DNA from 3 places in the Pseudomonas sp. YA1 genome. Region 3 is predicted to be linked to each of the others. Evidence: predicted binding sites of a transcription regulator. Region 3 holds the regulator's gene; each other region holds the start of a gene.

Region 1 (10,305 bases), on a different contig from region 3:
TCAGGTAGAGGTCGAGTCCGCCGACGGCCAGGTTTCCCGCTGTCACCTGCGCGCCAACCTGCCGGCACTGGTGACCGGCGACCAGGTGGTCTGGCGTGCCGGCAACCAGGGCATCGGCGTGATCGTCGCGCAATTGCCACGTCGCTCCGAGCTGTGCCGCCCGGACATGCGCGGGCTGCTCAAGCCGGTAGCGGCCAACGTCGACCGCATCGTCATCGTCTTCGCCCCGCGTCCCGAACCGCACGCCAACCTGATCGACCGCTACCTGATCGCCGCCGAACATGCCGGCATCCAGCCGTTGCTGCTGCTGAACAAGGCCGACCTGGTCGACGAGAGCAATGCCGAAGGCATCGATGCGCTGCTGAATGTCTACCGCACCCTGGGTTATCCGCTGATCGAGGTATCGGCCTTCAATGGCCTGGCGATGGACGAACTGCGCGGCGCGCTGGACGCTCACGTGAGCGTCTTCGTCGGGCAGTCCGGGGTAGGCAAGTCGTCGCTGGTGAATGCCTTGTTGCCGGGTGTCGACACCCGTGTCGGCGACCTCTCCACGGTGACCGGCAAGGGCACCCATACCACCACCACCGCGCGACTGTTCCATTTTCCCGGCGGCGGCGACCTGATCGACTCGCCCGGCATCCGTGAGTTCGGCCTGGGGCACGTGTCGCGAGACGACGTCGAGGCCGGTTTCATCGAGTTCCGCGACCTGCTCGGGCATTGCCGCTTCCGCGACTGCAAGCACGACCGTGAACCAGGTTGCGCCCTGCTCCAGGCCCTGGAGGACGGGCGCATCATGCCGCAACGCATGGCCAGCTACCGGCACATCCTGGCAAGCATGCCGGAAACGGATTACTGAACCTCAGTCGCCCTTGATCTGCTCCAGCTTCAGGCTGCCGCCGTCGTCGAACAGGTTGAGCTTCTTCTGCACCTCGTCCGCCGGTAGCGAAGGTTGCGCGCCCGCCGCCGGTGCCTCGGCAGCCGGCTTCGGCTGCTCGCCCGGGGCAGCCGCGGGGGCGCTGGCTTCGGGAGCGCCGGTCTCGCCTTCGATGGCCTTCTGCGCCTTGCGGGTCAGGACCACGATGTCGATCCGCCGGTTCACCGGGTTCAGCGGGTCCTTGTCGTCGAACAGGCGTGCCGAGGCATATCCGACAACCTGGGCGATCTGCCCTTCCGGATAGCCGCCGGCGACCAGCGCACGGCGCGCGGCGTTGGCGCGATTGGCCGATAGCTCCCAGTTGCCGAAGTCACCGTTGCCGGCATAGGGCTTGGCGTCGGTGTGGCCGCTGATGCTGATCTTGTTCGGCACCTGGCGGATGGTCTCGGCCATGGCCAGCAGGATGTCCTCGAAATACGGCTGCAGGCGCGCGCTGCCGAGGTCAAACATCGGCCGGTTGGCGGCGTCGACGATCTGGATGCGCAGGCCGTCGCGGGTGATCTCGAAGTGGATCTGGTCCTTGAAGTCCTTGAGCATCGGATTTTCGTCGACCTTGTTCTGCAACTCCTGCAGCAGCAGCGCCAGGCGCTCTCGCTCAACCTGCTCGGCGAGGTTCTCGGCCTGGTCGGCGTTGACCTGGTGGTCCTGCTCGGGGCTGATCCGGCTTTCGTTGGAGTCCGGCTGGGCCTGGACCTGCGGATTGAGGGTCTTGTCCGGCGCCGGCGTCGGCGTGCCGCCGAGGTCGATGACGTAGGGGCTGGCGCTTTCGCTGAAACCGATGGGGTCCTGGAAGTATCCGGAAATCGCCTTCTTCTGCTCCGGGGTGGCCGAAGACAGCAGCCAGAGCACCAGGAAGAACGCCATCATCGCCGTGGCGAAGTCGGCGAAGGCGATCTTCCACGAGCCGCCGTGGTGGCCGGCGGCATAGCGCTTGACGCGCTTGACGATGATCGGCTGGTTATTGTCCATCTATCGACAGTGCCTCCACTCAGCGGCCACGCACGGCCTGCTCGAGCTCGGCGAAGGTCGGCCGATGGGCGGGCAGCAGCACCTTGCGGCCGAACTCGACGGCCAGCGAAGGCGGCATGCCGGAAGCGGAAGCGACCAGGCAGGCCTTGATCGCCTCGAACATGTTCAACTCTTCCTTGGCATCGTGCTCCAGCGCGACGGCCAGCGGGCCGACGAAGCCGTAGGCGGCGAGAATCCCGAGGAAGGTACCCACCAGGGCGGCGGCGACGTGGTGGCCGATCTCCGCCTGGCTGCCTTCGCCAAGCAACGCCATGGTGATGACGATGCCGAGTACCGCGGCGACGATACCGAAGCCCGGCAGGGCGTCGGCGACCTTGGTCACCGCGTGGGACGGATGCTCCAGGTCCTCCTTGAGACTGGACAGCTCCATGTCGAACAGACCTTCCAGCTCGTGCGGCGCCATGTTGCCGGAGGACATGATGCGCAGGTAGTCACAGACATAGGCGGTCATCCGCTCGTCCTTCAGCACGCCGGGGTACTTGCTGAAGATGGGACTGGCCGCGGGGTCCTCAATGTCCGCCTCGATCGCCATCATCCCTTCGCGCCGGCTCTTGTTGAGGATCTCGTAGAGCATGCCCAGCACCTCGAGGTAGTAGGTCTGGGTAAAGCGGTTGCTGAACATCTTCGGCGCTTTCTTCAGCACCACCATGAACGTGCTGCCCGGGTTGGCCTGGAGGAACGCCCCCAGTGCCGCACCGCCGATGATCAGGACCTCGAAGGGCTGGATGATGGCGCCGATCTTGCCGCCGGAGAGCAGGAAGCCCCCGAGGACACTGGCGAAAACGACGATGATGCCGATGATTTTTGACATGAGGACCGGACGTGCGAAATGAACAGGATAAGGAGGGGGACTGCTAGGCTCCCTCTTGTTATCGGTTGCTAGCCGCAAGACTATAGTCCGAATACTCGAAAAGCCAGTTCGCCGCCTCGCCGACACCGAGCCCGACACCCATGACAGACCGCCTCGCCGCCTGGCTCGAAGAGCTCGACCGGCAACCCCTGCCGATCCCCGCCAGCCACTATGCCGGCCTGCACGCCGCGCTGAGCGACAGCCGCCGCTCGCTGCGCGAGATCGCCGACCAGTTGCAGGGCAGCCCGACACTGGCTTTGTCCATCCTGCGCGAGGCCAATCGCGCCGAGAGCGCCCGCGACAACCCCGCGGAAAGCCTGGAGGTGGCCCTCAGCCGCCTCGGCCTGGCGCGCGCGAGCCAACTTCTGAAGACCCTGCCGAGCATCCAGGATGCGGAGATGCCCAGGGTCCTCGGGCAGATGCTGCTGATCAGCCAGCACGCCATGCAGCAGGCCAGCGGCCTGTTCGGCGCGCGCCTGGCCAGGCTCTGGCAGGAAATTCACTGGGGCAGCCTGCTGACCATGGCTCCGGTCTGGGCGCTGGCCAACGCCCGCCCGCAGCTGTTGGAGCAATGGCAGCAACGCGTGCTGGTACAGGGCGAACCGACCCTGCGAGTGGAGCGCGAACTGCTCGGCATGCGCCTGCTGCCGATCTGCCTGGCGCTGGCCGAACGCTGGCGGCTACCGCAGTGGGTCATCCAGGGCTATCGCCTGCTCGCCTGCGACCGTCGCCTGCTGGTTCGAGCCTTGCGTATCGCCCGCGACCATCAGTCGCCCCTGCTCCAGCAACAGCAACTCGATGCCCAGCCCGATCTCGCCCGCTGGCTGACCCAGCCGGCCAACTGCACTCTCCTCGCCAATGGCCTGGCCATCGCCGCGCACCAGAGCTGGGACGGGCCGCACATGCTGCGCTGGCAGCGCCTGACCGGCCTGTACCTGGGCCAGCCGCTGACCGAAGTCCAGCAGCAGGTGCACATGCTCGCCGCGCAAAGCGCGCGCCTGCACGCCCGGCCGCCGCTGTGGCATCCGGCGGTGGCCTTGATCTGGCCCTGGCAGGCCAGCCGCTGGCGTGCCGAAGCGGCGCCCCCGCCGCCGCCCTCGGCGGAAGCCCTGGCCGAGTGGCGGCAGCATTGCGCCGAGTTGCTCCGCGAGCCCAGCCCGTTCAGCAACGTCGTGCAGCTCACCGCCTGTGCCCGCGATGCGCTGCGCGCCTGCGGCCTGCAAAGGATGCTGCTGCTGGTGGCCGATCGCACCCAGGTACACGTGCTGGCGCAGCAGAGCGCCGGACTCGAACCGGGCCAGGAGAAATTGCAACTGGAGATTGCCAGCAGCCTGCTGCTGAAGAAACTGTTCCAGCAGCCTGCCCTGCTGCGCATCGGCCCGAACAACCAGGACCAGTTGCTGCCGGCCCTCGGCGAACCCTTGCGCCAACTGTTCCCCGGACCTCACCTGCTGCTGCGCTCGCTGGGCAACGGCTCGCGGGTGGTGATGCTGGTCCTGGCCGACCTCGGCGGCCAGCCGTTCAGCGACCTGCATGCCCAGGCCTTCGCCAAGACCGCCCAGTGCACCGAGCGCGCGATCCAGCAGTTCGGCCGCCAGCGCCGCACGGAATGAGGGACATGCCCGGCACACTGGTCGGGCGCGCTTTCCGTTAAACTGCTGCCCTTCTTCAACCCGGGGGTACTCGCATGTCCGTCTTCTCCGACCTGCCATTGGTGATCGAGCCCAGCGATCTCGCGCCGCGCCTGGGCGCGCCCGAGCTGATCCTGGTCGACCTGACCAGTGCCGCCCGCTACGCCGAAGGGCATATCCCCGGCGCGCGTTTCGTCGACCCCAAACGCACCCAGTGGGGACAACCCCCGGCACCCGGCCTACTACCGGCCAAGGCCGACCTGGAAGCCCTGTTCGGCGAGCTGGGCCACCGCCCGGAGGCGACCTACGTGGTCTACGACGACGAAGGCGGCGGCTGGGCGGGCCGCTTCATCTGGCTGCTGGACGTGATCGGCCACCACCGCTACCACTATCTCAACGGCGGCCTGCCGGCCTGGATCGCCGACGCCCAGGCGCTCGACCGCGAAGTCCCGGCGCCTGTCGGCGGCCCGCTGCCGCTGACGTTGCACGACGAGCCCAGCGCGACCCGCGAATACCTGCAAAGCCGCCTCGGCGCCGCCGACCTGGCGGTATGGGATGCGCGCAACCCCAGCGAATACGCCGGTACCAAGGTGCTCGCCGCGAAGGCCGGGCATGTGCCCGGCGCGATCAATTTCGAATGGACCGCCGGCATGGACCCGGCTCGCGCCCTGCGCATCCGCGCGGATATCGCCGAAGTCCTGGAGGACCTCGGCATCACGCCGGACAAGGAAGTGATCACCCACTGCCAGACCCACCATCGCTCCGGCTTCACCTACCTGGTGGCCAAGGCGCTGGGCTACCCGCGGGTCAAAGGCTACGCCGGCTCCTGGTCGGAATGGGGCAACCACCCCGATACCCCTGTAGAGGTTTGAGGAATGTCGTTCAAAGATCGTCTGTTCATCTGCAGCCAGTACCTGCTGCCGCACCACCTGCTGTCCCGGCTGATCGGCTTCGCCGCCGACTGCCGGGCGACCTGGTTCAAGGACCGCCTGATCGCCTGGTTCGCCCGGCGCTACCAGGTCGACATGCGCGAAGCACAGGTCGAGGACCTGCAGGCCTATGAACATTTCAATGCCTTCTTCACCCGCGCCCTGAAGGATGGCGCCCGCCCGCTGGCCCAGGAGCCCGGCGCGGTGCTCTGCCCGGCCGATGGCGCGATCAGCCAGCTCGGCCCGATCGAGCACGGGCGGATCTTCCAGGCCAAAGGCCACAGCTACAGCCTGGCCGAACTGCTCGGCGGCGACGCCGAACTGGCCGCGCCCTTCATGGGCGGCGACTTCGCCACCGTCTACCTGTCCCCCCGGGACTACCACCGCGTGCACATGCCGCTGGCCGGCACCCTGCGCGAGATGGTCTACGTTCCCGGCCGGCTGTTCTCGGTGAACCAGACCACCGCGGAAAACGTTCCCGAGCTGTTCGCCCGCAACGAGCGGGTGGTCTGCCTGTTCGACACCGAGCGCGGTCCGATGGCCGTGGTGCTGGTGGGCGCAATGATCGTGGCCTCCATCGAAACCGTCTGGGCCGGCCTGGTTACGCCGCCGAAGCGCGAACTGAAGACCTTCCGCTACGACGAAGCCGCCCGCGCGCCGATCCGCCTGGAAAAAGGCGCCGAGCTGGGTCGCTTCAAGCTGGGCTCCACCGCCATCGTCCTGTTCGGCCCGCAGCAGGTCGCGTTCAACGACGGCCTCGGGGCAGCGAGCCCGGTGCGCATGGGCGAGTGCCTGGCCCTGCCGAAACAGGCCTGACCTCGCCGGGACGGAGCGCCCGAGCGTCTCCGTCCCATCTCTCCCCGCCGCCGGAACCTCCCGGCGGGATCGTGGCGTCCGAAGGCTGCGGGTCCATTTCGATGCTGCTAGAGTTCGGAAAGGTCCTATCGAGCCTGTGCCGACCCCTCGGTCAGGAAAGCGGACTGCCGCACAGTTCCTGTCCTGGCCACGACGATGAACCCGCCTCCCGTGTTAAGAAAGAGGAGGCGCAGCCGCGGCGATCGGAAGTCCGGCACCTCTCCGGGGCTTCAACCCCCCGTAGAGCCTTTTCAGTAGCGGAGCCGTCTAACCCCCCATGGAAAACCAGAGCCCCCACCTCTCGTTGCGCGTCCCCACTCCGACGCAGCAGAACCTGAGCTTCTGCGACGCCACCCCGAAGGACATCAAGTACTGGCTGGCGCACCTGCCCAAGGCCAACCTCGGGGAAACCGCGCGCCAGCTCTACCAGGGCCTGATCGAACTCAACCAGTTGGTGCTGCCCGTCGAGGCCCGCCTGCAACTGCTCGAACTGTTCCGTCCAGAGGTGCATTTCGTCTGCACCCACCTGGAACGGCACTTCCTCAACCAGGCTATCGTCCTCGACGAACGGCCGCGCAAAATCGCCAACCTCTGCCAGGCCCTGCAGAACCACCTGGCCATCGGCTACAAGCTGATCGTGGTCCAGGAAGCGCCGCGCAACAGCCGCGACCGCGCGCAGCTGCTCGCGGTCGGTATCCAGCGGGCGATCCGCAGCCTGTGCGGCCCGCTGATCCGCGCCAGCCAGTTGTACTGCCCGGTCCCCGAGGGGCTTTGGCTGGAACTCCACCAGCTGTACCAGTTGGCCAACCAGCGCGGCGTGCATCGTCTCGCGGTGCGCGACGAACTGGCCAAGCACACCCCCGGCCTGAGCGTCGAGCAGGCCTACCTGATACCGCTGCTGCTCGGCTGCGCGCGCTGTAACCAGATGCGCCAGAACAACATTGCACGGCTCGCCGAGGTGCTCGAACCCTGGAGCCAATTGCTGTCGATACAGAGCGCGGCGCTGCCCGGCTCGCTGTTCATCGCCGTGCCGCAGATCGACGGCCCGCCGCGCTACCGCTCGCTGTACCCAGAGACCCAACTGGCCAGTGCCCTGGGCATCGACACCCAGCCGCTGGTCGAGCTGATCCGCGAATACCTGCTGCAGACCGAGGCCGAGCGCGCGAAGGCGCGCCTGCCGCTGATCGAAGGGGTGACCCTGGACCTGCTGCAACATCTCTCCTCGGCCTGGGGAGACATCGCCGAACGTACCTTCCAGCGCACCCAGGGCCAGGGCCAGTTGACCCTGTGCATCGGCATGAGCGCCCTACACTACTTCCTCGCCGGGCGCCGCCCGTTCAACGAGGTCCTGCAGATCCAGGAAGTGCCCGAGGCACCTCGCTTCAAGGCCGACGTCCAGGACGCCTGGGCCGGCGCCTTCGATGCGCAGAAGGTCACCGACTGGCAGCCCGGCATGCCGCTGGAGGAAATCGAGTACCGCCCGCACCAGTCGCCCCGCGGTGGGCAGCCCGATCACCCGCAGGCCCACGCACAGACTGACGCCACCGAGGACTATCCGACCTACGCCCTGCCCATCGTCAACCACAGCCCCGGCGGTTATTGCCTGAGCTGGCCGAAGGAGGTGCCCGCCCAACTGCAGGCGGGCGAACTGGTCGGCCTGCAGGACCTTCCCGGCCAGGCGTGGAGCATCGCGGTGGTGCGCTGGATCCGCCAGGTACGCAATGGCGGCACGCAGATGGGCATCGAGATGATCGCCCCGGCGGCGCAGCCCTGCGGCCTGCAACTGCTGCGCAAGACCGAGCAGAGCAGCCACTACCTGCGCGCCCTGCTGCTGCCGGAAATCGCCGCGATCTCGCGGCCGGCGACGGTGATCACCCCGCGCCTGCCGTTCCAGGAGGGCAGCCGGGTGCAGATCAACCTGCACGGCGAGGAGCGGCGCGCGGTGCTGAATCGCCGGCAGGCCTCGACCGGCAGCTTCAGCCAGTTCGAATACCGCTCGGCGGAACCGGTGAACACCCCGAGCGATAAGCCGGTCACAGCGCCAGTGGCCCGGCCGCCTGCGGGGGAGGAAGATTTTGACTCGCTCTGGAAGTCTCTGTAGATTGCCCCGACACCTCCATTCGCCGTCTTTTCGCGCCCGCCCGGACGCGGACTGAGCCCTTTCCATGGCCATCGAAAAGAAAACCATCCGCCTGCTGATTCTGGAAGACTCGCAGAACGAAGCCGAACGCCTGGTCAGTCTGTTCCGCAATGCCGGCCACGCGACCCGCGTACATCGACTGACCTCTCCCGAGGACCTCGCCGAGACCCTCCAGCAAAGCTGGGACCTGCTGATCGCCGCGCCGACCAGCGAATGTCTCGAGCCCGGCGAGGCGCTCGCCACCTTGCGCCGCCAGTCGCGCGACATCCCGTTCATCCAGCTGGTGGCCGACAACAGCTCCGACGCCATCACCGACGCCTTGATGCTCGGCGCCCAGGACGCCCTGCCGCAAGGCGAGGACGAGCGCCTGGTGCTGGTCGCCAACCGCGAGCTGGCCGGCCTCGCCGAACGCCGCGCGCGCCGCGCCGCCGAACTGGCCCTGCGCGAGGCGGAAAAACGCTGCCAGTTGCTGCTCGACAGCTCGGTCGACGCCATCACCTACGTCCACGACGGCATGCACATCTACGCCAACCGCTCCTACATGGCGCTGTTCGGCTACGAGGACGCCGAGGAACTGGAAGGCCTGCCGGTCATCGACCTGATCGCCTCCTGCGACCAGGGCGCCTTCAAGGATTTCCTCAAGGGCTACCAGAACGACCAGCGCCAGACCGAACTGGTTTGCACCGGGGTCAAGCTCGACGGCCAGGAATTCAAGGCGCGCATCAGCCTCTCCGCCGCCACCTACGACGGCGAACCCTGCATCCAGGTGGTGATCCGCGGCGAGGTCGACAACGCCGAACTGGAAGAAAAGCTCCGCGAAGTCAGCAGCCAGGACCCGGTCACCGGACTCTACAATCGCAGCCACTTCCTCGACCTGATGGATGCCGCCGTGCAGCAGGCAGTGACCGCCCGCAAGCCGTCGACCCTGGCCTATATCCATCTCAACGGCTACCCCTCGCTCCAGGCCGACCACGGGCTTTCCGGGATCGACCTGCTGCTCGGCCAGTTGGCCGGACTGATGCGCGAACAGTTCGGCGAAGAAGCCGACCTGGCGCGTTTCGGCGATTCGATCTTCGCCGCCCTGTTCAAGGGCAAGACTCCCGAGCAGGCGCAAGCGGCACTGCAACGACTGCTGAAGAAGGTCGAGAACCACCTTTTCGAGTTGAACGGCCGCAGCGCCCAGGCCACCCTCAGCATCGGCGTCGCCGGTCTCGACGAGAAGACCGCCAAGGCCCAGGACGTGATGAACCGTGCGCATCGCTGCGCCGATGACGCGGCACGCAAGGGCGGGTCGCAGATCAAGCAGTACAACCCGGCGGAAGAGCTTGCCGCCGCCGCCCAGCGCGGCGACGTCATCGCGATCCTCCAGCAGGCGCTGGAGACCAACAGCTTCCGCCTGCTGTTCCAGCCAGTCATCAGCCTGCGCGGCGACAGCCACGAGAACTACGAGGTGCTCCTGCGCCTGCTCAATCCGCAGGGCCAGGAAGTGCCGCCGGCGGAGTTCCTGCATGCCGCCAAGGAAGCCGGGCTGGCGGAGAAGATCGACCGCTGGGTGATCCTCAACTCGATCAAGCTGCTCGCCGAGCATCGCGCCAAGGGGCACCAGACCAAGCTGTTCGTCCACCTGTCCAGCGCCAGTCTGCAAGACCCCGGCCTGCTGCCCTGGCTCGGGGTGGCGCTGAAGGCCGCGCGCCTGCCGCCGGAGTCGCTGGTGTTCCAGATCAGCGAAGCCGACGCCACCAGCTATCTGAAGCAGGCCAAGCAACTGACCCAGGGCCTGGCCACCCTGCATTGCCAGGCGGCGATCAGCCAGTTCGGCTGCTCGCTGAATCCGTTCAACGCGCTGAAGCACCTGACCGTGCAATTCATCAAGATCGATGGCTCCTTCGTCCAGGACCTCAACCAGGTGGAAAACCAGGAGATCCTCAAGGGCCTGA
Region 2 (10,305 bases), on a different contig from region 3:
AAACGACCTGTCAATCATCCGACAGGTCGTCGTCACGCCGGCTCATGCCGTACTTGCGCATCTTCTCCACCAGCGTGGTGCGGCGGATGCGCAGGCGTTCGGCGGCCCGCGCGACCACTCCGCCGGCGTCGTCGAGGGCCTGCTGGATCAGGCCCTGCTCGAGGTTGGCCAGGTAGTCCTTGAGGTCCAGGCCTTCGGCCGGCAGCATCGCCGGCGCGTCCATTCCCGGCAGCCCGGCGTTGATCGCCGCGCGCTCTTCCAGCTCTTCGCGCAGGCTGCTGGCGAGTTGCTCGTCCTCGTCGTCGACATGGCGGAATTTCTTCGGCAGTTCGCCGACCCCGATCACCCCGTAGGGATGCATGATCGCCAGGCGCTCCACCAGGTTCGCCAGTTCGCGGACGTTGCCCGGCCAGTCGTGGCGGCAGAGCGACATGATGGCCGCCGAGTTGAAGCGGATCGACCCGCGCTTCTCATGCTCCATCCGCGAGATCAGTTCGTTGAGCAGCAGGGCGATGTCTTCCACCCGCTCGCGCAGCGGCGCCATCTCGATGGGGAATACGTTGAGGCGGTAGTAGAGGTCTTCGCGGAAAGTGCCGTCCTCGATCATCTTCTCGAGGTTCTTGTGGGTCGCGGCGATGATCCGCACGTCGACGTTCTGCGTCTTGTTGCTGCCGACCCTTTCGAAGGTGCGCTCCTGCAGCACGCGCAGCAGCTTGACCTGCATCGGCAGCGGCATGTCGCCGATCTCGTCGAGGAACAGGGTGCCGCCGTTGGCCAGCTCGAAGCGTCCGGCACGACTGGTGATGGCACCGGTGAAGGCGCCCTTCTCGTGGCCGAACAGTTCGCTTTCCAGCAGTTCCGCCGGGATCGCCCCGCAGTTCACCGGGACGAAGGGCCCCTCGCGGCGCTTGGAATGGTAATGCAGGTTGCGCGCCACCACTTCCTTGCCGGTGCCGGACTCGCCGAGGATCAGCACGCTGGCATCGGTATCGGCGACCTGCTGCATCATCTGCCGCACCTGCTGGATCGCCCGGCTGGTGCCGACCAGGCTGCGGAACAGGTTCGGCTCGCGGGAGCGGCCGCGCTCGCGGGCCTGGTCGTACATCTCGCGGTAGACCTGGGCGCGATGCAGGGAGTCGAGCAGCTTGTTGTAGCTGGGCGGCATCTCCAGGCTGGCGAGCACCCGGCGGCGCAGCTCTTCCGGCCAGTCGGCCGGGGCCGGCTCGCCGATCAGCAGGATCGGCAGGTACTCGTCCCAACTGGCCAGCTGCTTCAGCAGCTCTACCGCCCCGCCCTTCGACTCGACGCTGCCGAGCAGCACGCACAGGGCTTCGCGACTGTTGCTCAGGCCCGCCGCTACCTCTCGCCAATCCTCACTGTTGCAGGTCAGCTGATCTTCGCCGAGGAAGTTGAGAATGACTGCCAGGTCGCGACTGCGATCGAGATTGTCGTCAATCAGCAAGAGTTTGGTTTCGCGCCACATTTTGATCAGCTGCCTTGCATCGAATGGGTCTCGCTCGACCCGAAAGAGGGCTGGGACTAATGCCTATTTCTAATAAGCAGCCAGCATTTGGCCACTAGTTAAGTCAAATGTGAACGATTAGTCAATTTTATGGCGTGTTTTTTTTGCTGTTTCCGACAGGGAGAGGCAATAAAAAACCCCTACAGACCGCATGGAAAGCAGTACTGGCAGGGGTTTTTGGGGATATGTAAATTTTTCCGAAAAGCCTTGCGCCAAAGTAACGGCACAAAGCCATGAAAAACTTATCCGAACATCTGGTAGACCTTGGCGCCTTGCTTCGACTGGTTCAGCTGGATCAGATCGGTGGCCAGCTTGCGCTGCTCGCCCTGGCAGACATCGATCAGCTCGCGATACAGCGCCAGCAGCTCTTCCATCCGCGCCCGCAAGGTGGCTTCGTCCTGTACATCGAGCATCGCCTCGTCGACGGCCTGGCGGCAACGCTGGTCGAGTTCACCGATGGCCTCCCAGTTCTGGCTGGCCAGGGCAACGCGCAGGGCGCTACCGGTTTCTTCAAGGATCTGTACAGCTGCACTCATTGCTTGGTCCCTCTGGGGATGCCTCTCAGGGGGCAATCGCATCCCAACCGGATTTGATGTTGCGCAACAGCTCGGAAACTTCCTCGAGCTTGCCCGCGTCGTTCTTCAAGTTGGCTTCCGTCAGGCGCATCGACATATAGGCGTAAAGGCGGTCGAGGTTAGCTGCCAGCTCGCCGCCCGCCTCGAAGTCGAGCCCTTCGCGCAGGCCACCGACGATGGCGATGGCCTTGCCGATCAGCTCGCCCTTCAGCGCCACTTCGCCGCGCTCCAGGGCTCCGCGGGCCTGCGCCATCCGGGTCAGGCCGCCTTCCATCAGCATCTGGATCAGGCGATGCGGGCTGGCATCGATAGCCTGAGCCTGGGTACTGACATTCTGGTATTGCCGCATGGCTGCCATTGCGTTCATCGACGGTTGCCTTGTTCGGTGACTGATACGCTCTATATCGGTCGGCTACCGCGATTCTTTAGCGCCGTTCGTTGTCTTCGCCCTGCTCTTCAGCGCTGCCAATGGCATCCCAGGCCTGCTTGATCTGGCCCAGCAGCGCCTCGACCTCGTCCAGCGGACGCGGTGTGTCGTCCAGCGCGACACCAGCCAGGCGGCGGGTCATGTAGTCGTACAACGCATCCAGATTGCCGGCTATCTCGCCGCCCTGCTGGTGATCGAGGCCAGCCTGCAAGGCGCCGATGATCGACAACGTGGTGCCTACCGCTTCGCCGCGCAGCGCCGGGTTGCGCTCCAGCACCGCGCGCCGGGCCAGGGCGATGCGTTCGAGCGCGCCGTCCAGCAGCAGCTTGACCACCTGGTAGGGCGGGACGTCCTGTGCGCTGCCTACCTGCCGGTAGGTATCGATAGGACGCGACATCAGCTTTTCTTCACAAGGCCAGGCAGGCTGCTAAGAGCCTGGGCCATGCGTCCGCTGGTCTGGTTGAGCTGGCCGATCAACTGGTCCATGGCGGTGAACTGCTTGAGCAAACGATCCTGTAACTGCTCGACCCGGCGATCGAGCGCTTGGCGCTGGGTATCCACCGACTTGATGGTGTCCTGCAATCCATCCAGGCGCTGCTGGAGCACACCGCCGGTCTGGGTGTAAGGCGTGAGCTTGTCGTCGAGACGCTTCATCAGGCCGGTATCGCCGGTGAACAGAGCGGAAACCGACTCGAACTTGTCCTTCAGAACCTTGTCGAGTTTCTTGTCGTCGATCTCCAGGGTGCCGTCTTTCTTGGTGGTGATACCCATGTCGGCGAGCATGCGGACATCGGTACCTTGCCCCGGCTGGACCATCTCGTTGCGCATGGTGGTGAGCAGGTTGCGCACGCTGCTGTCACCGACCAAGGCACCGACCACGGGAGCCTTGTCGTCGCCCACCTTGGTCACGCCGGTCAGTTCCGAAGTCACGCCGACCAGCTTGTTGTAGGCCTCGACGAACTTCTTGATGTTGTCCTTGACGCCGCCACGGTCCTGCTCGACCGAGATGGTGATCGGCTTGTTGGTGTCGGTGACCGTCTTCAGCTCGAAGGTGACGCCGTTGATGACCTTGTCGACCGTATTGGTCGGGCTTTCCAGGGTCAGGCCGTCGATGCTGAACTTGGCGTTCCTGGCCTGGGTGATGTAGCCGCTGCTGCTGGAGGAAGTACCGTCCAACTGGGACAGGGTCAGCTTGCCATCGGCGCCGACGCTGCCGATGTTGAAGTTCTCCAGGCCGGAACTGCCCTGGACGAACACGTCCTTGCCGGCGCCGGAATCCTTGCCGGTGAAGACCAGTCGCGAGGTTCCGTCTCCAGGGTTGTTGACGATGTTGGCGCTGATGCCCTTGTCCTTCAGCTGCGCGTTGAGCGAGTCGCGCACTTCGGCGAGGGTCGCGCCCGCCGCGACGTTTACCGTGACGCCGGCATCGTCGGCGCCCTGCTTGATGGTCAGGGTGCCACCGGAAGTGGTCTTGTAGCCATCGGCAAACGACGCGGTGGCCACCTTGCTGACGCTGGCCAGCTGGGTCACTTCGAGCTTGTAGATACCCGGCAGGGCGTCCTTGGTGGCGGTGGCGGTGGCGAACTTCTCGTCGCTGGTGCTCGCCGAGCGCTTCTGGAACAGCTCGGGCTTGTTCAGCTCCTTGAGGATGGTCTGCAGGTCGGAGATCGCGCTCTTGAGCTGGCCGATGCCGGTGAACTTGGCGGTGGTGTCGCTTTCCAGGCGCTTGAGCTGCGCCTCCTTCGGCGCCTTCTCGGCCGCCACCAGGGTGGAAACGATGTTCTTGATATCAAGGCCCGAGTTGTAGCCGTTGATCGTCGTACTGTTCGCCATCTTGCTTCACCTCGTCAGCTCATTGACGCTTTGTCCTTCCAATTCCAACAGACAGTCAAAAGACGTGCCAATTCCGCTCAGGCTTCCGCCTTGAACAGCAGGCTGCGCGCTTCGTCCAGTCGCTCTGCCAGGCGCAGGGCCTCTTCGGAAGGGATTTGCCGGATGACTTCTCCGGAAGTCGAATCGGTCACCTTGACCACTACCCGCCCCGTGGAGTCGTCCAGGCTGAAACTCAGATCACGGCGGATGCTCTGGGTGAACTTCTCGATGGAGGAAACCGCCTCCTCGACCGCAGCGCGTTGCTCCTTGTCGCCCATCCTGACGTCGCCCGTCCGTTGCGCGCTTGCGCTGGCGGCCGCCTCGCCGGCCTGGCCGGCCGGGCGTGCGCCATCGGAAGAAGACGCCGAGCCGAACAGCCGGATTACCGGAGCAGCCGTCGAATTGTTGACATTGCTGACGTCCATCGTCGCTACCTCTCAATGAGATACGAGGGGAAGCGCGCCAGCGCTCCCCCTCGTGACTTCACCTTGACCTCGCCGAAGCTTAGCGCAGCAGGCTCAGAACCGACTGCGGCAGCTGGTTGGCCTGGGCCAGGATCGCGGTGCCGGCTTGTTGCAGCACTTGGTTCTTGGTCAGGTTGGCGGTTTCGGCTGCGAAGTCGGTGTCTTCGATCCGGCCGCGAGCAGCCGATACGTTCTCACCGATGTTCTTCAGGTTGTTGATGGTGTTGTCGAAGCGGTTCTGCACCGCACCGAGGTCGGCACGCTGGGCGTCGATCTGCTTGATCGCCTCGTCGATCACCAGCACGGCGGACTGAGCGCCCTTCGCGGTGGAGATGTCGATCTTGGCGACGGTGTCGTTAGCCTCGGTGAACGTCGTGGTGCCTGCCGCGGTGCCTGCGCCGGTGCTGCCGGTGTCGGTGATGGCTACGCCGGAAACCGCACTGGTAGTACCATCCGCACTAGCCTTGGACACGTAGCTGATCTGCGCGCCGTCGGTGAAGGCACCGATGCCGACGTTGGCGTCGTTGACCGCAGCGGCGATCTTGGCAGCCGCCTGCTCGGCGGTTTCGTTGCCCTTCATGTCGACCTTGACGTTCACGGCGCTGCCGCCAGTGATGCCGATCGCGATGTCGACGGTGCCCGAAGCGGTTGCAGCAGCGACCGCACCGCCGCCAGTAGCCGTGAAGTAGGTGCCGTTCAGCGACTCTGCGCTCATCTCGTCGATGCCGACGCTGATGATTTCGTTGGCGGCCGAACCCACCTGGAAGCTGGCGACGCCGAAGGAACCGTCGAGCAGCTTGCGGCCACCGAAGGTGGTGGTGTTGCTGATACGATCCAGTTCTTTCTGCAGTTGCTTCACTTCGCCATTCAGAGCGGTACGCTCGGAGTCGCTGTTGGAGCCGTTGGCCGACTGCAGGGACAGGTCACGCATACGCTGCAGGATGTTGGTCGACTGCTGCAGGGCGCCTTCAGCGGTCTGCGCCAGGGAGATACCATCGTTGGCGTTCTTGGTAGCCACGTTCAGGCCGTTGACCTGGCTGGTCAGACGGTTGGCGATCTGCAGGCCGGCGGCGTCGTCCTTGGCGCTGTTGATGCGCGAACCGGTGGACAGACGCTGCAGCGAAGTGTTCAGCGACGCGGAAGAGTTGTTCAGGTTCCGCTGAGTGTTCAGCGAAGCGATGTTGGTGTTGACGGTCAAGGCCATCTTGATGCCCTCCAAGGACGATATGTTTGCCTGAGCTTGCGACCTCGGGTGGGCATCGCCCAGGCACCCCTAAAGTTCGCATTCGTGATCTTTATCGGCGCTTCCCTGGGGAGCTTTAGGTTTTTTTTTGACCATCCTCGTTTTTCATGCATCGTCCCCGTCGGAGGGGTTCGCGCAAGGCCTCCCAAGCGCTGCGGACAGCGCGACGGAAAGCCCCGCCGGCCGCTCAGTCCGGCATCCAGGCACGATACCAGGCGCGCAAACGCTCGCCGTCGAGCATCCAATCCGCCAGCACCCGTTCGCGCAGGTGATCCCCTGCCCTGGCCGCGGCATCCAGGTCGCGGGTATGCATGCGGATCGCGTCCACCCAGTCGCGGAAACGGTTCTTCACCCGCGTCACCGGCAGATCGTCCTGGTAGCAGCGCACGTCGCTGCAGACCACCGGGAAACCGCAGGCGCCGTATTCCAGCAGGCGCAGATTGCTCTTGCACTCGTTGAACAGGTTCTGCTCCACCGGCGCCAGCGCCAGGTCGAGATCGAGAGCCGCCAATGCCCGCGGATAGCGTTCGATAGGCACCCCCGCATGCACTTCCCTGACGAAGGGACGGATGGACGGCGGGCACATGCCGAAGAACACCCAGTCGACTTCGTCGGCCAGCTCCCGGACCACGTCGGCGATCAGTTCCAGGTCGCCGGTATGGCTCGAGCCGCCCGCCCAACCGACACGTGGCCGCTCGCCACGCCGCCGCTGCGCCCGCAACCCCTGCCACCACCCCACCGGCAGGCGGTTCTCGATCACCCGGATATCCGGGTGGAAACCGGCGAAGGCCTCTGCCAGGGCCGGCGTCGACACCACGAAGCGGTCGACGTAACCCAGCCCGCGACGCAACGTGCGCAGGATGTCCTTCGGCAGGTGCTGGCGATGGGCGCTCTTGAGGGGCACGTTGGGCAGATAGTCGTCCAGCTCGTAGACCTTGAAGGCCCGCGAGAACGCCTGCATCCGCCGCATGGCCTCGAGACGCTCCTCGCCGACCTGGCGCTGCAGCACCAGTACGTCCGGGTCGTAGCGCTCCAGATCGGCCACGTGCATCAGGCCGATCGACAGCGCGCCATCGATGGATGCCGACTCGCGCAACGCGCTGAACGGCTGGATCACCCGGTAATGGCCGCAGCCGAACAGGTCGGCGGGGTGCGCCAGGACAGTGGGCAAGGGCCGCCACCCCTGCAACGGGCGCCAGGCCAGCTGCGGGTCGGCCAGCTTGAAACCGCCTTCGGCCTGCAACGAAAAGCCCGGGTTATAGGCGGGATCGCGCGCCAACAATGGTAGCCAGCGCGCGTACAGCGCATCTTCTTCCTCGACGCTCGCCGCCGTCGTGGCAGGCGCATCTAGCAACAGCCGCGCGCGCGGCGTCCATACGTTCAGGTAGCCCGCCTGGACCGCCCGCAGGCAGATGTCGACATCGTCCCAGCGCGTCAGCGCCTCGTCGAAACCGCCCAATTCGAGGAACAACTCGCGGCGCATCAACAGGCATTCGCCAGCCACCGCCGAGTAGTTCTGGTCCACCTGCAGGCGCTGCAGGTAACCGGCGTCCTCGTGCGAACGCCCTTCGAAGGCCCGCCCAGCCGGTCCGCACAAGCCGAGCAGCCAGCCGGCGTGGCAGACCCGTCCGTCCGCCGCCAGGAGCTTGGCGCCTACCGCGCCGACTTCCGGACGCTGGCCATGGTTGAGTAACTGCTGCAGCCAGTCCTTGTCGAGGATGCCGCTGCCGGCATCGAGCCAGAGCAGGAATTCGCCGCGCGCCCGGGACGCCGCCAGGTTGCGCAGAGCCCCACGGGACAACTGCCCATCGCCTCGCAGCACCCGCACCTGCTCGACACCCATGCCTTCGACGGCGAGCAGCCATTCGCGAACGTCGGCCGCTTCGCCACCCTGTTCCAGCAGAAGGATCTCGTAGTTGGGATAGGCGGTATTCTCCAGCACGGTTTCTACGCAACGCTGGAGCTGCGCCAGGCGCTCCCCGGCCAGCACCAGGATGCTGACCGGCGGTTGCCCGGCGTGGCCGTAGTCCAGCTCGTAGCGCCCCGGCAGCCGGCTTCCGACTGTTGCCTGCGCGTAGCCACGGGCGCGCAGGTGGCCTTCGATAGCCGCACGCTCGGCGGCGCTGTCCTGCAGACGCAGCGCTTGGCCAGACAGCAGTGGCTCGCTGATGTGTCCGATACAGCCCAGGCCCTGCTGCTCGACGAGACGCAACTGGTAGGCCAGCTCGAAAGCCTCGCCGGCGGTCTCGTCGAATCCGCCCGTGGCAAGCAGCGGCTCGCGACGGAACAACCAGTGCCGGGACAGGCCGGTGGGGAAACTGAGCAGGAGGTCGAGATTCAGGTCCGGGCGCAACGCCGCGCCCAGCTCGCCGTCATCCAGGCGCATGAGTTCGTCGGCGTACACCGCCTGGCAGCTTTCCGGTGCCGCCAGCAGGTCCAGCGCCGCCACCAGCAGGCCGCTGACAGTGAATTCGACGCCCGCCTCGACCAGGAGCAACCAGTCGGTATCAAGCCGGGCAAGCGCCTGGTTGATCGTCGGCACCGGCCCCGCCTCTGGATCGAAGAGCATCGCTCCGTTCCGCGGACTCGTGCCCAGCGGCGCGAACAGGTGGCTCTCGACACGTGGATACGAATTGACGTGTTCCAGGCTCTGCAGGGTGCGCTCCACGGCCTCGGTATCGCCGTGGGCATCGAGCACCAGCACCGCGAAGCGCGGCCCACCACCCTGCTCCTGCAGGAATCGATCGATCAGCACCTTCTGCACCGCATCCGGCCGCCGCGCCTCCAGCCAGGTCGACAGCGTGACGCTACCGAAGCCCGCCGCCCGCCTCAGCGCGGCGAGCAGGTTGACCGGCTTGAAGACACGGGCGTCCAGGCGGGTGATCGGTGCCACCCGGACGAAGCGGTTGTCGGCGGCCTGGCGATACCAACCCAGTTCGCGGATAGCCAGGCGGAAGTCGGCATGGCCCTGCTCGCCGATACCGGGCTGGTCGCGCCCGATCTGGCTGAACTGCTGGCGGGAGACGCGGAAACGGGTCAGCGGCCGCGACAGGAACGCCAGGTCGCCACGCTGTAGCAACTGCGCACACATGGCCAGGTCGCCGATCCAGTCGATGGCCCGGCCGTTGAGCATCATCAGGCGCTCGCAGATCTGCAGCAGCGCATCGCGCCGGGCCATCAGGCAACTGGGTTCACCGATGAAGTTGATGGTGTGGTCGGCGAGGAACGAGACCAGCTCGCGACCGTCGATCAGGACGTCGCCAGCGAACGGGAAGCAGGTCGCCAGGATGTCCGGCAGCGGCTGCCCTTCCTCGTCGATACGCAACCGCCGCGACGAGGCCAGGACCACGTTCGGCTCGCGCTCCATCGCTCCCACCAACGCCTCGACGCACTCGGGAAGCAACACGTCGTCGTCGTGGAGAAACTTGACGTACTCGCCCTCCGCCAGGCGGATGCCTTTAGCCGTGCTGCCCAGCTCGCCGAGGCGCGTCTCGTTACGGAAGTAGCGGATCGGGAACGCCGCGGAGGCGCGCTTCTGCTCGACCAGCGTAGCGATCCGCTCGTCGCTGCTGTCGTCGCAAATGATCAGCTCCAGGGCCGGATAGGTCTGCCCGAGTACGCTGTCGAGGGCGTCCTCGAAGTACTCCAGCTTGTAGGTCGGCATGACGATGCTGACACGAACGTTCGCGCTCATTGAGCCATTCCTGAGTAATTGGTGCAGCGCATGGTGATCGGAAGGGCCGGGCCATGGCCCTTCGTGTCGTCGCTCCCGGTCTCGACGCCCCGCGGCGGAGCATCTGCTCCGACGAGCGCGTCAGCGCCCTTCACGGAGAGCATCGGGCCAGTCGACATAGAGGATCGTGTCGTAGAAATACAGCGAGTAATGGCGCAGGCGCAGCCGGGCTCCCGCAGCGATCCCGTCGATCGCGGCGACGATGTCCAGCAGGTCCTGCACATGGTGGTAACAGGTGATGGCCATGCGCGGCCGGCACTCGTCGATCAGCCGCGCGGCCCCCCGCAGAACCCGTGCCTCATGGCCTTCCACATCCATTTTCAGCAAGGTCATGACATCGAGGACATCGTCGAGCCGCACGCACGGCACCTGCACGGTGCCGTCTATCTCGACCCTGCTTCCCATGGTGCCGTGGGCTGCGAATGCGAGATGGCCGCCGGTATCGGACACCGCCTGGTTATGCAGATGG
Region 3 (10,305 bases):
TGATCGGCGTACTGGTCTATGTAGCCCTGCTCGGGCTGGCGGCGCATTGGTTCAGCGCGGTGTCCTTCATCTACGGCCTGCTGTGGCCGGCCGGGGTGCTGATGCTGGCGGTTCTCTGCTGGTCGAACTACCGCCTGATGCGCTCGCTATGGCGCGAGCGGCGGAAAAGTTTCCACCGCCGACTGTGGGCGTTGCTGGCGGCCTACCTGCTGCTCGGATTGCTGTCCGGTGGTCTGGACGCACCGCTGGTCTGGCTGGCCCTGCTACCGTTCCAGCTCATGCTCGGGCTGCTGGTGTTCGGCCAGGTACGCCTGAGTGGGGGTGGTGGAGGCTCGTCGGGAAGCTCCGGCGGCGGTTCCTCCTCCTCTTCCTCCTCGTCGTCCGGCGGCTTTTCCGGGGGCGGTGGTTCCAGCGGCGGAGGCGGTGCCTCGGGCAGTTGGTAATGGGTTCCCATTCATTTCATTCGGAGACAAGGATGTCTGCAATCACGCGTTATCTCGCCATGCTTCGGCTGTTCGGCATGCTGCTCTGCGCCGCCGCGATTCCCTCCGTTGCCACCGCGACGGTGCCGGTCACCGTCGCGGTGGCAGCGTCCGATGTCGAGGAGGAGGCCGTGGAGGCATCGGCGGTCGGCGCCGAGGCCGAGGCAGCGCGCGATGCGGGCTACGAGTCCGCGGAGGTTCCGGCGCCGGCGCGGCGGGTGACCGACCTTACCGCGACCCTCGACGCCGCCGAGCGTGCCCGCCTGGAAGCTTCGCTGGCCGCGCTGGAGGCCCGGAAGGGTGCCCAGGTAGCGATCCTGATGGTGCCCAGCACCTATCCGGACAGCATCGAGGCCTATGCGACGCGGGTCTTCGAGGCGTGGAAGCTGGGGCGCAAGGGGATCGATGACGGCGTCCTGGTGCTGGTGGCGAAGGACGACCGGCGCATGCGCATCGAAGTCGGCTATGGCCTGGAAGGAACGATCACCGACATCGATGCCGGGCGGATCATCCGCGAATACATGACCCCTGCGTTCCGTCAGCAAGACTACGCCGGCGGCCTGGAAGCGGCGGCGCAGCGCCTGGTACGACTGATCGACGGCGAGGCGTTGCCGCCGCCGCCGCGCGACCCGCTGGAGCCCGGCGCGGTACGGCAGACCCTGGCTATCGCATTCCTGCTCGGCGCTCTCGGCGGGGTGGCGCTGCTGGTACGCCCGCGCGCCTGGTACTGGACCCTGGGTGCGGTAGTGGCGCTCGCTGCGGCGCTGGCGCTGGGGCGACACTGGCCAGCATGGGCGATGGTGGCGCTGGCGGAGATGGTGGCGGTCCTGGGCGTCGGCTTCGGCGCCTTGCTCAAGTATTCGCGCGGTGCCCGCTGGTTCTTCGCCATTCTTGTGCTCTATGCGCTGGGGCTGTTCTGGGCCTACGGCCGTTATGGCCTGCCGGTGCTCCATTACGGATTGGCCGTGCCGCTTTCGCTGGGGCTGACCCTGCTGATGCTGGCCGGTGCCTGGCAGGGGCTGCGCAGAGGACGGCGCTGGGCCTACCTGCCGGGCCTGCTCGGCCTGCTGCTGACCCTGGCCCTGGAGTGCCTGCTGTTGCTGGTGGACGACCCGCTGAACAGCATCGAGGCGTTGATCATCCTGCCCGCCGCTTGCCTGCCGCTGCTCATCGGTTGCAATTTCAGCGCCGGCGGCTCGGGGGGAGGGCGTCGGCGCGGCGGCGATTACGCTAGCTCATCGGGGTCCTCGTCTTCCTCGTCGTCGAGTTCGTCCAGTTCGTCTTCGGACTCGTTCTCCGGCGGCGGAGGCTCGAGTGGCGGCGGTGGCGCCTCCGGCAGTTGGTGATTGGCGAAAACCCTTTTTCAATCAATGAATTGAAAAGTTGGAACGGTTCCTGCAATGACCCGCCCGACGCGCATTCCGGCGTCAAAAGTTTGTTCGGCGCCCACCTACGGGCGCCATACGCAGGGCAGGGGAGTCGAGAGTGGATCGCACGCAACTGATCAGCAATGTGCGCAGCAACCTGGCGGGGCTGGGTCGCGGCAGCCTCGGCGTGCCGATCCTGCTGCTGGCCATGCTGGCGATGATGACCCTGCCGATCCCGCCATTCCTGCTGGACGTGCTGTTCACCTTCAACATCGCCCTGTCCATCGTCGTCCTGCTGGTCTGCGTGTACGCCCTGCGGCCGCTGGACTTCGCCGTGTTCCCGACCATCCTGCTGGTGGCGACCCTGTTGCGCCTGGCGCTGAACGTTGCCTCGACCCGCGTGGTGCTGCTCCACGGCCACGACGGCCATGGCGCCGCAGGCAAGGTGATCCAGGCCTTCGGCGAAGTGGTGATCGGCGGCAACTACGTGGTCGGGGTGGTGGTGTTCGCGATCCTCATGATCATCAACTTCGTGGTGGTGACCAAGGGCGCCGGGCGGATTTCCGAAGTCAGCGCGCGCTTCACCCTGGATGCCATGCCCGGCAAGCAGATGGCCATCGACGCCGACCTCAACGCCGGCCTGATCGAGCAGGAGGAAGCCAAGAAGCGCCGCAGCGAGGTGGCCCAGGAGGCCGACTTCTACGGTTCGATGGACGGTGCCAGCAAGTTCGTCCGCGGTGACGCCATCGCCGGCCTGCTGATTCTCTTCATCAACCTGATCGGCGGCGTCGCCATCGGCATGATCCAGCATTCGATGTCCTTCGGCGACGCCGGCAAGGTCTACGCCCTGCTGACCATCGGTGACGGCCTGGTGGCACAACTGCCGTCGCTGCTGCTGTCGACCGCGGCGGCGATCATGGTGACGCGGGTCTCCAGTTCCGAGGACATGGGCCAGCAGGTCAACCGGCAGATGTTCGCCTCGCCCAAGGCGCTGGCGATTTCCGCGGCGATCCTGATCGCCATGGGCGCCGTGCCGGGCATGCCGCATGTTTCCTTCATCGGCCTCGGCGCCCTGGCCGGCGCTGCTGCCTACTGGATCTGGCACCGGCAGAACAAGGCCAAGCAGGTCGCCGAGCAGGAGGTACAGCGCCAGCAGGAGCTGCTGCCGGCGCAGCGTGCCCAGGAGGTCAAGGAACTGGGCTGGGACGATGTCACCCCGGTGGACATGGTCGGCCTGGAAGTCGGCTACCGGCTGATCCCGCTGGTCGACCGCAACCAGGGCGGGCAACTGCTGGCGCGGATCAAGGGCGTACGCAAGAAGCTGTCCCAGGAGCTGGGCTTCCTGATGCCCTCGGTGCACATCCGCGACAACCTCGACCTGCTGCCCAACGCCTACCGCCTGACCCTGATGGGGGTCAGCGTGGCCGAAGCGGAGATCTATCCCGATCGCGAGCTGGCGATCAACCCCGGCCAGGTATTCGGCAGCCTCAACGGCATCGCCGGCAAGGACCCGGCCTTCGGCCTGGAAGCGGTATGGATCGAGCCCGGCCAGCGCGACCAGGCGCAGTCGCTGGGCTACACCGTGGTGGATGCGAGCACCGTGGTCGCCACTCACCTGAATCAGGTGCTGCACAAGCACGCCCACGAGCTGCTGGGCCATGAAGAAGTGCAGCAGCTCCTGCAATTGCTCGCGCGCAGCTCGCCGAAGCTGGCGGAAGAGCTGGTGCCGGGGCTGATTTCCCTGTCCACCCTGCTCAAGGTCCTGCAGGCGCTGCTCCAGGAGCAGGTGCCGGTGCGCGACATCCGTACCATCGCCGAGGCCATCGCCAACGTCGCTCCGCGGAGTCAAGATCCCGGCGCGATGGTCGCCGCGGTTCGCGTCGCGTTGTCCCGCGCAATCGTGCAAAGCATTGTCGGGCTTGAGCCGGAGCTGCCTGTGATCACGCTCGAGCCGAGGTTGGAACAGATTTTGCTGAACAGCATGCAGAAGGCCGGACAAGGCTCCGAGGACGGCATGTTGCTGGAGCCGGGAATGGCCGAGAAGCTGCAACGCTCGCTGATCGAGAGCGCGCAACGCCAGGAGATGCTCGGTAAGCCGGCGATCCTGCTGGTTGCCGGGCCGATCCGCTCGATGATGTCGCGCTTCGCGCGGATGGCGGTGCCCAGCATGCATGTGCTGGCCTACCAGGAAATCCCGGACAACAAGCAAGTCACCATCGTCGCGACGGTGGGGCAGAACTGAACGAGGGCTGCGCCGGCTCCAGGGCCGGCACACCGGGCAACCTGAGGTTGCCGGCAAGACTACTGAACTGAGGGGTTCGGGCAATGCAAGTCAAACGCTTCTTCGCCGCCGATATGCGTCAGGCCATGAAACTGGTCCGCGACGAACTGGGTCCGGACGCCGCGATTCTCGGCAACCGCCGGGTCGCCGGCGGCATCGAGCTGACCGCGGCGCTGGATTACCAGGCCCCGCCGGCGCCGAGCAAGCCCAACCCGGCGCTGGAAGTGGAGCTGCGCAAGACCCAGGCGCGGATCGCCGAGGCGCGCGCCGAATTGACGGCGCGTCCGGCGGAAAACCAGCGCAAGGACCGTCAATTGTTCGCCGAGGAGAAGCCGGCGCGTCCGTCCCTGGCCGAGTCCATGACGGCGGCGCAGGCCAAGCCCCAGGCGGGCGGCCAGACCCTCGAGGCAATGCGTTTCGAACTGAACGGCCTGCGCGAGCTGATCGAGGTACAACTGGGTTCCATCGCCTGGGGCCAGTTGCAGCACCAGCGTCCGCAGCAGGCCAATCTCTGGCGGCGCCTGCAGCGCATGGGCTTGCCGGCGGAGCTGAGCAAGCCGTTGCTGGAGCGGGTCGCCGCGGTGGGCGATACGCGCCAGGCCTGGCGCATGCTGTTGGCGCACCTGTCGCGTGCCGTGCAGACCCCCGAGCAGGACCCGCTCGACGCGGGCGGCGTACTGGCCCTGGTCGGCCCGGCAGGCGCCGGCAAGACCACCACCCTGGCGAAGATGGCCGCGCGCTACGTCCTCAAGTACGGCGCCCAGAGCCTGGCGCTGGTGAGCATGGACAGCTACCGGATCGGCGCCCAGGAGCAGATCAAGACCCTCGGTCGGATCCTCAACGTACCGGTGACCCTGGTCGATCCCGGCCAGTCGCTGATCCAGGCCCTGGCGCCGCTGGCGCGCAAGCGCATGGTGCTGATCGATACCGCCGGCCTGCCGGCCAGCGACCCGGCATTGCGCATGCAGCTCGAGGCACTGGCGTCGCCGAGCCTGAACGTGAAGAATTACCTGGTGATGGCCACCACCAGCCAGAGCCAGGTGCTCAAGTCGGCCTACCAGACCTATCGGCACTGCGGGCTGGCGGGTTGCATCCTGACTAAGCTGGACGAGGCGGGCAGCCTCGGTGAATCGATGGCGCTGGCTATCGCCCAGCGTCTCCCGGTAGCCTATCTGGCGGATGGGCCGCGGATTCCGGACGACCTGCAGGTGGCGCGCAGTCACCAACTGGTCAGCCGGGCGGTGAGCCTGCAGGCACCGGAAGAGCCCAGCGAGGACGCCATGGCCGAGATGTTCGCCGGGCTCTACCAGCAACCGGCGCGGCGTGCCGGCTGAGGACGTGGGAAGAACCGCGCGTGGCGCGGGTGACGGAAGCGAAGGTGGCTTCCGCCGGGCCGGGAACGATGGCGCATCATTCCCGCCAATACCGGAGAGCGCTGGAAGGGGCGTTCCGGGAAGACGACAACACAAGGTATGAAGCAGATGGGTAGCATGCATCCCGTACAGGTGATCGCAGTAACTGGCGGCAAGGGCGGCGTCGGCAAGACCAATGTGTCGGTGAACCTGGCACTGGCTCTGGCCGATCTCGGCCGTCGCGTCATGCTGCTGGATGCCGACCTCGGCCTGGCCAACGTCGACGTCCTGCTGGGACTCACGCCCAAGCGCACCCTGGCCGACGTGATCGAGGGACGCTGCGAACTGCGCGATGTCCTCCTCCTCGGTCCCGGTGGCGTGCGCATCGTTCCCGCGGCCTCCGGCACGCAGAGCATGGTGCACCTCTCGCCCATGCAGCATGCGGGGCTGATCCAGGCGTTCAGCGATATCAGCGACAACCTCGATGTCCTGGTCGTCGACACTGCCGCCGGAATCGGCGATTCGGTGGTCAGTTTCGTCCGCGCCGCGCAGGAGGTGCTGCTGGTCGTCTGCGACGAGCCGACCTCGATCACCGATGCCTACGCCCTGATCAAGCTGCTCAACCGCGACCACGGCATGACTCGCTTCCGGGTCCTGGCCAACATGGCCCACAGCCCGCAGGAAGGACGCAACCTGTTCGCCAAACTGACCAAGGTCACTGACCGTTTCCTCGACGTCGCACTACAGTATGTAGGTGTCATCCCTTACGACGAGTCGGTACGCAAGGCCGTGCAGAAACAGCGAGCCGTATACGAGGCATTCCCCCGCTCGAAGGCGTCCCTGGCCTTCAAGGCGGTCGCGCAGAAGGTCGACAGCTGGCCGCTGCCGGCCAACCCGCGCGGGCACCTGGAGTTCTTCGTCGAACGACTGGTCCAACACCCCGCGACAGGTTCGGCCGTATGACAGCGGCCTCTGGAGTGCGTATGTATAGCAAGGCGCAAGCGCAGAACTCCCAGGAGCAACTGATCCAGCGTTACGCACCACTGGTCAAGCGCATCGCCTATCACCTGCTCGGCCGCCTGCCGGCCAGCGTGCAGGTGGAGGACCTGATGCAGGCCGGCATGATCGGCCTGCTCGAGGCCGCGAAGAAATACGACGCCGGCAAGGGCGCCAGCTTCGAGACCTATGCCGGCATCCGCATCCGTGGGGCCATGCTCGACGAGGTCCGCAAGGGCGACTGGGCGCCGCGTTCGGTGCACCGCAACACGCGCATGGTGACCGACGCGATCCGCGCGATCGAGGCGAGAACCGGACGCGACGCTAAAGATCACGAAGTTGCTGCCGAACTCCAATTGAGCCTCGAAGATTACTACGGCATCCTCAGCGACACGCAGGGCAGCCGCCTGTACAGCTTCGACGACCTGTTGCAGGACGGCGAACATGGATTGCCGGAAGACACCAGCCTCAGTCACAACGAACCGATCCACGGCCTGCTCGACGAACGTTTTCAGGCGGCCCTGGCGGATGCCATCGCCAAGTTGCCGGAGCGCGAGCGCCTGGTGCTGGCGTTGTATTACGACGAGGAACTCAACCTCAAGGAGATCGGCGAGGTACTGGGCGTCAGCGAATCGCGGGTCAGCCAGTTGCACAGCCAGTGCGCCGCGCGTTTGCGTGCGCGCCTGGCCGATTGGCGGTCGGCCTGAACCGGCCTCGACCGCAGCTTGTAACCGTTAACGCAAAAGAATGTGTGGCGCGTCCCCTGGGGCGCGCTCTGGTCTGTACGGAGGTTTACTTGGACAAGAACATGAAAATTCTCATCGTGGACGACTTTTCCACGATGAGACGCATCATCAAGAACCTCTTGCGGGACTTGGGCTTCACCAATACCGCCGAGGCCGACGACGGCACCACGGCGCTGCCGATGCTGCACAGCGGCAATTTCGACTTTCTCGTCACCGACTGGAACATGCCGGGCATGACCGGCATCGATCTGCTGCGCGCGGTTCGCGCCGACGAGCGCCTCAAGCACCTGCCGGTGCTGATGGTCACCGCCGAGGCCAAGCGCGACCAGATCATCGAAGCGGCCCAGGCCGGGGTCAACGGCTATGTGGTCAAACCCTTCACCGCTCAGGTCCTGAAGGAAAAGATCGAGAAGATTTTCGAGCGGGTCAACGGCTGAAGCCGGCCAAGAGGGTGTCATGGTGCTTGGTAACGATTCCACGGGCGACGAATTCGAATCGACCCTGAAAAAACACGCGCGCGAACTGGTGGACTGTCTCGAACGGGGGCACTTCCAGCAGGCGGTGCAATTGATCCAGGAGCTCAGCCAGGCCAGGGACCGTGGCCTCTACCAGGAAGTGGGCAAGCTGACCCGCGAACTGCACAACGCCATCGTCGATTTCCAGATCGACCCGCATTCCCCCCACGCGCAGGAAATGTCGCAGATCGCCGATGCCACCGATCGTCTTTCCTACGTGGTGGAAATGACCGAGAAGGCCGCCAACCGGACCATGGACCTGGTGGAGCAGAGCGCCCCGCTGGTCAACCAACTGGGCGACGATTCGCGGGAGCTGCACCAGGAGTGGCAACGCTTCATGCGCCGGGAAATCGACGCCGACGGCTTCCGCGAGCTGGCCAAGCGCATCGAACAGTTCCTCGTGCGCAGCGGCGAGAACGCCGGCCAGTTGTCCTCGCAGCTCAATGACATCCTGCTGGCGCAGGATTACCAGGACCTGACCGGCCAGGTGATCAAGCGTGTCACCAAGCTGGTCACCGAGGTCGAGAGCAACCTCGTGAAGCTGGTCTGGATGGCCGGCCAGGTGGACCGTTACGCCGGAATCGAGCACGACCACGTGAGCATGCGCCACCAGGCCGCGCTGGAGCGTTCGGCCAAGGGCGAGGGGCCGCAGGTCGCCGCGGAAAAACGAGAGGATGTGGTGTCCGGGCAGGATGACGTGGACGATCTGCTGTCCAGCCTGGGTTTCTGACCCGCCCGGCTCAAGACTGCGGCATCGCTGCCGTTAAGTAAGCATTGAACGCTGGCATCCGCGGGCTGCCGGCACAGCCTTCGTCATGCCGATGATCCCGGCGGGCGGGCTGAAGTCGGTCCGGAAAGCCGGGCCGGTATTTCCGGCAGGACAGCGGTCCTGCCGATCCTTTCGAGTAACACGTCTCTGGGAGCAGCCGAATGAGCTTCGACGCCGATGAAGAAATCCTCCAGGACTTCCTGGTTGAGGCCGGCGAGATTCTCGAGCAATTGTCCGAGCAACTGGTCGAGCTGGAGAGCCGGCCGGACGACATGGACCTGCTCAATGCCATTTTCCGTGGGTTCCATACGGTCAAGGGCGGTGCCGGCTTCCTCCAGCTGAACGCGCTGGTGGAATGCTGCCACATTGCGGAAAACGTCTTCGATATCCTGCGCAAGGGCGAGCGGCGCGTCAGCTCCGAACTGATGGATGTGGTGCTGCAGGCGCTGGATACGGTCAACGCGATGTTCGACCAAGTGCGCGAGCAGTCCGAACCGACCCCGGCGACGCCCGAACTGCTGGCGGCCCTTGCCCGCCTGGCCGAGCCCGAGGGCGCCGCGCCCGCGGAACCTGTGCAAGCGCCGCCAGCGGCCGTTCCGCCAGCCGAGCCTGCGGCGCCGCCGGAAGCGCCCGCGCAGAGTGCCTCCAGCGATATCACCGACGACGAGTTCGAGCAGTTGCTGGATGCTCTCCAGGGCGACGAAGCGCCGGCCTCCGCCGTTGCAGAAGCGCCCGCGGCTCCCGCTGGCGACGAGATCAGCGACGCCGAGTTCGAGGCGTTGCTCGACCAGTTGCACGGCAAGGGCAAGTTCGTCCCGCCGGCGGTCTCGGCCGAGCCTGCGCAAGTCCCCGCCGAGGCGGTCGAGCCGGCCGCGGCTGCCGCTGGTGACGATATCAGCGACGACGAGTTCGAGGCGCTGCTCGACGAACTGCACGGCAAGGGCAAGTTCGGCGATGTCCCGGAAGCCGCCGGCACACCCGCCGCACCGGCTGCCGCGGCTCCAGCGGCTGCGCCGGCGGAGCCGGGCAAGGCGCCGGCCGCCGCGGGCGGCGATGAGATCAGCGACGACGAGTTCGAGTCGCTGCTCGACGAACTGCACGGCAAGGGCAAGTTCAACGGCGCCTCCGAGGCCGTGGCGGCCGCCGCGGCGGTAGCCAAGAACATCGCGGCGAAGAGTCCCGCGGCGAAACCGGTCGCTCCGGCCAAGGCCGCCGCCGCGCGTCCGGCGGCGCCCGACAGGCCGGCGGCGAGCGAGGCGGAGACCACCGTGCGGGTGGATACGGCGCGTCTCGACGAGATCATGAACATGGTCGGCGAGCTGGTGCTGGTGCGTAACCGCCTGGTGCGCCTGGGCCTGAACAGTGGCGACGAGGCCATGGCCAAGGCCGTGGCCAACCTCGACGTGGTCACCGGCGACCTGCAGATGTCGGTGATGAAGACTCGCATGCAGCCGATCAAGAAGGTCTTCGGCCGCTTCCCGCGCCTGGTTCGCGACCTGGCGCGGAACATGAAGAAAGAGATCAACCTGGAGCTGGTGGGCGAAGAGACCGACCTCGACAAGAACCTGGTCGAGGCCCTCGCCGATCCGCTGGTGCACCTGGTGCGCAACGCCGTCGACCACGGCATCGAGAGTCCGGAGGAGCGCGAGGCCGCCGGCAAGCCGCGGGTCGGCCAGGTGGTGCTGTCAGCGGAGCAGGAGGGTGACCACATCCTCCTGATGATCACCGACGACGGCAAGGGCATGGACGCCGAGGTGCTGCGCAACAAGGCGGTGGAGAAGGGCCTGCTGGAGCGCG

Evidence for each region. The regulator FliA, encoded in region 3, starts transcription of late flagellar genes. The targets are predictions, from matches to a motif close to CTAAAGTTTNNNNNNNNNNNGCCGNTAA.
Region 1: motA (flagellar motor stator protein MotA) is a predicted target of FliA. The motif match lies at 2,833-2,860, and genes of this name have one in related genera.
Region 2: AC4OR5_RS20715 (flagellin) is a predicted target of FliA. The motif match lies at 6,156-6,183, and genes of this name have one in related genera.

What each region holds. Positions count from the first base shown of each region.
Region 1 covers NZ_JBZWBG010000017.1:103,122-113,426, forward strand. The annotation lists gene rsgA (small ribosomal subunit biogenesis GTPase RsgA) at 1-856, shown strand, start outside; gene motB (flagellar motor protein MotB) at 860-1,903, opposite strand; gene motA (flagellar motor stator protein MotA) at 1,923-2,774, opposite strand; gene AC4OR5_RS23245 (HDOD domain-containing protein) at 2,915-4,426, shown strand; gene rhdA (thiosulfate sulfurtransferase) at 4,501-5,316, shown strand; gene asd (archaetidylserine decarboxylase) at 5,320-6,189, shown strand; gene fimW (cyclic-di-GMP receptor FimW) at 6,506-8,329, shown strand; gene fimX (cyclic di-GMP-binding protein FimX) at 8,394-10,305, shown strand, end outside.
Region 2 covers NZ_JBZWBG010000014.1:119,480-129,784, reverse strand. The annotation lists gene fleQ (transcriptional regulator FleQ) at 11-1,483, opposite strand; gene AC4OR5_RS20740 (flagellar protein FliT) at 1,765-2,058, opposite strand; gene fliS (flagellar export chaperone FliS) at 2,084-2,464, opposite strand; gene fliS (flagellar export chaperone FliS) at 2,523-2,921, opposite strand; gene fliD (flagellar filament capping protein FliD) at 2,921-4,357, opposite strand; gene AC4OR5_RS20720 (flagellar protein FlaG) at 4,435-4,821, opposite strand; gene AC4OR5_RS20715 (flagellin) at 4,901-6,064, opposite strand; gene AC4OR5_RS20710 (glycosyltransferase) at 6,291-9,797, opposite strand; gene AC4OR5_RS20705 (FkbM family methyltransferase) at 9,918-10,305, opposite strand, start outside.
Region 3 covers NZ_JBZWBG010000008.1:240,974-251,278, forward strand. The annotation lists gene AC4OR5_RS13705 (TPM domain-containing protein) at 1-443, shown strand, start outside; gene AC4OR5_RS13710 (TPM domain-containing protein) at 476-1,828, shown strand; gene flhA (flagellar biosynthesis protein FlhA) at 1,968-4,091, shown strand; gene flhF (flagellar biosynthesis GTPase FlhF) at 4,175-5,464, shown strand; gene fleN (flagellar synthesis regulator FleN) at 5,603-6,445, shown strand; gene fliA (RNA polymerase sigma factor FliA) at 6,442-7,185, shown strand; gene AC4OR5_RS13735 (chemotaxis response regulator CheY) at 7,287-7,661, shown strand; gene AC4OR5_RS13740 (protein phosphatase CheZ) at 7,681-8,469, shown strand; gene AC4OR5_RS13745 (chemotaxis protein CheA) at 8,670-10,305, shown strand, end outside.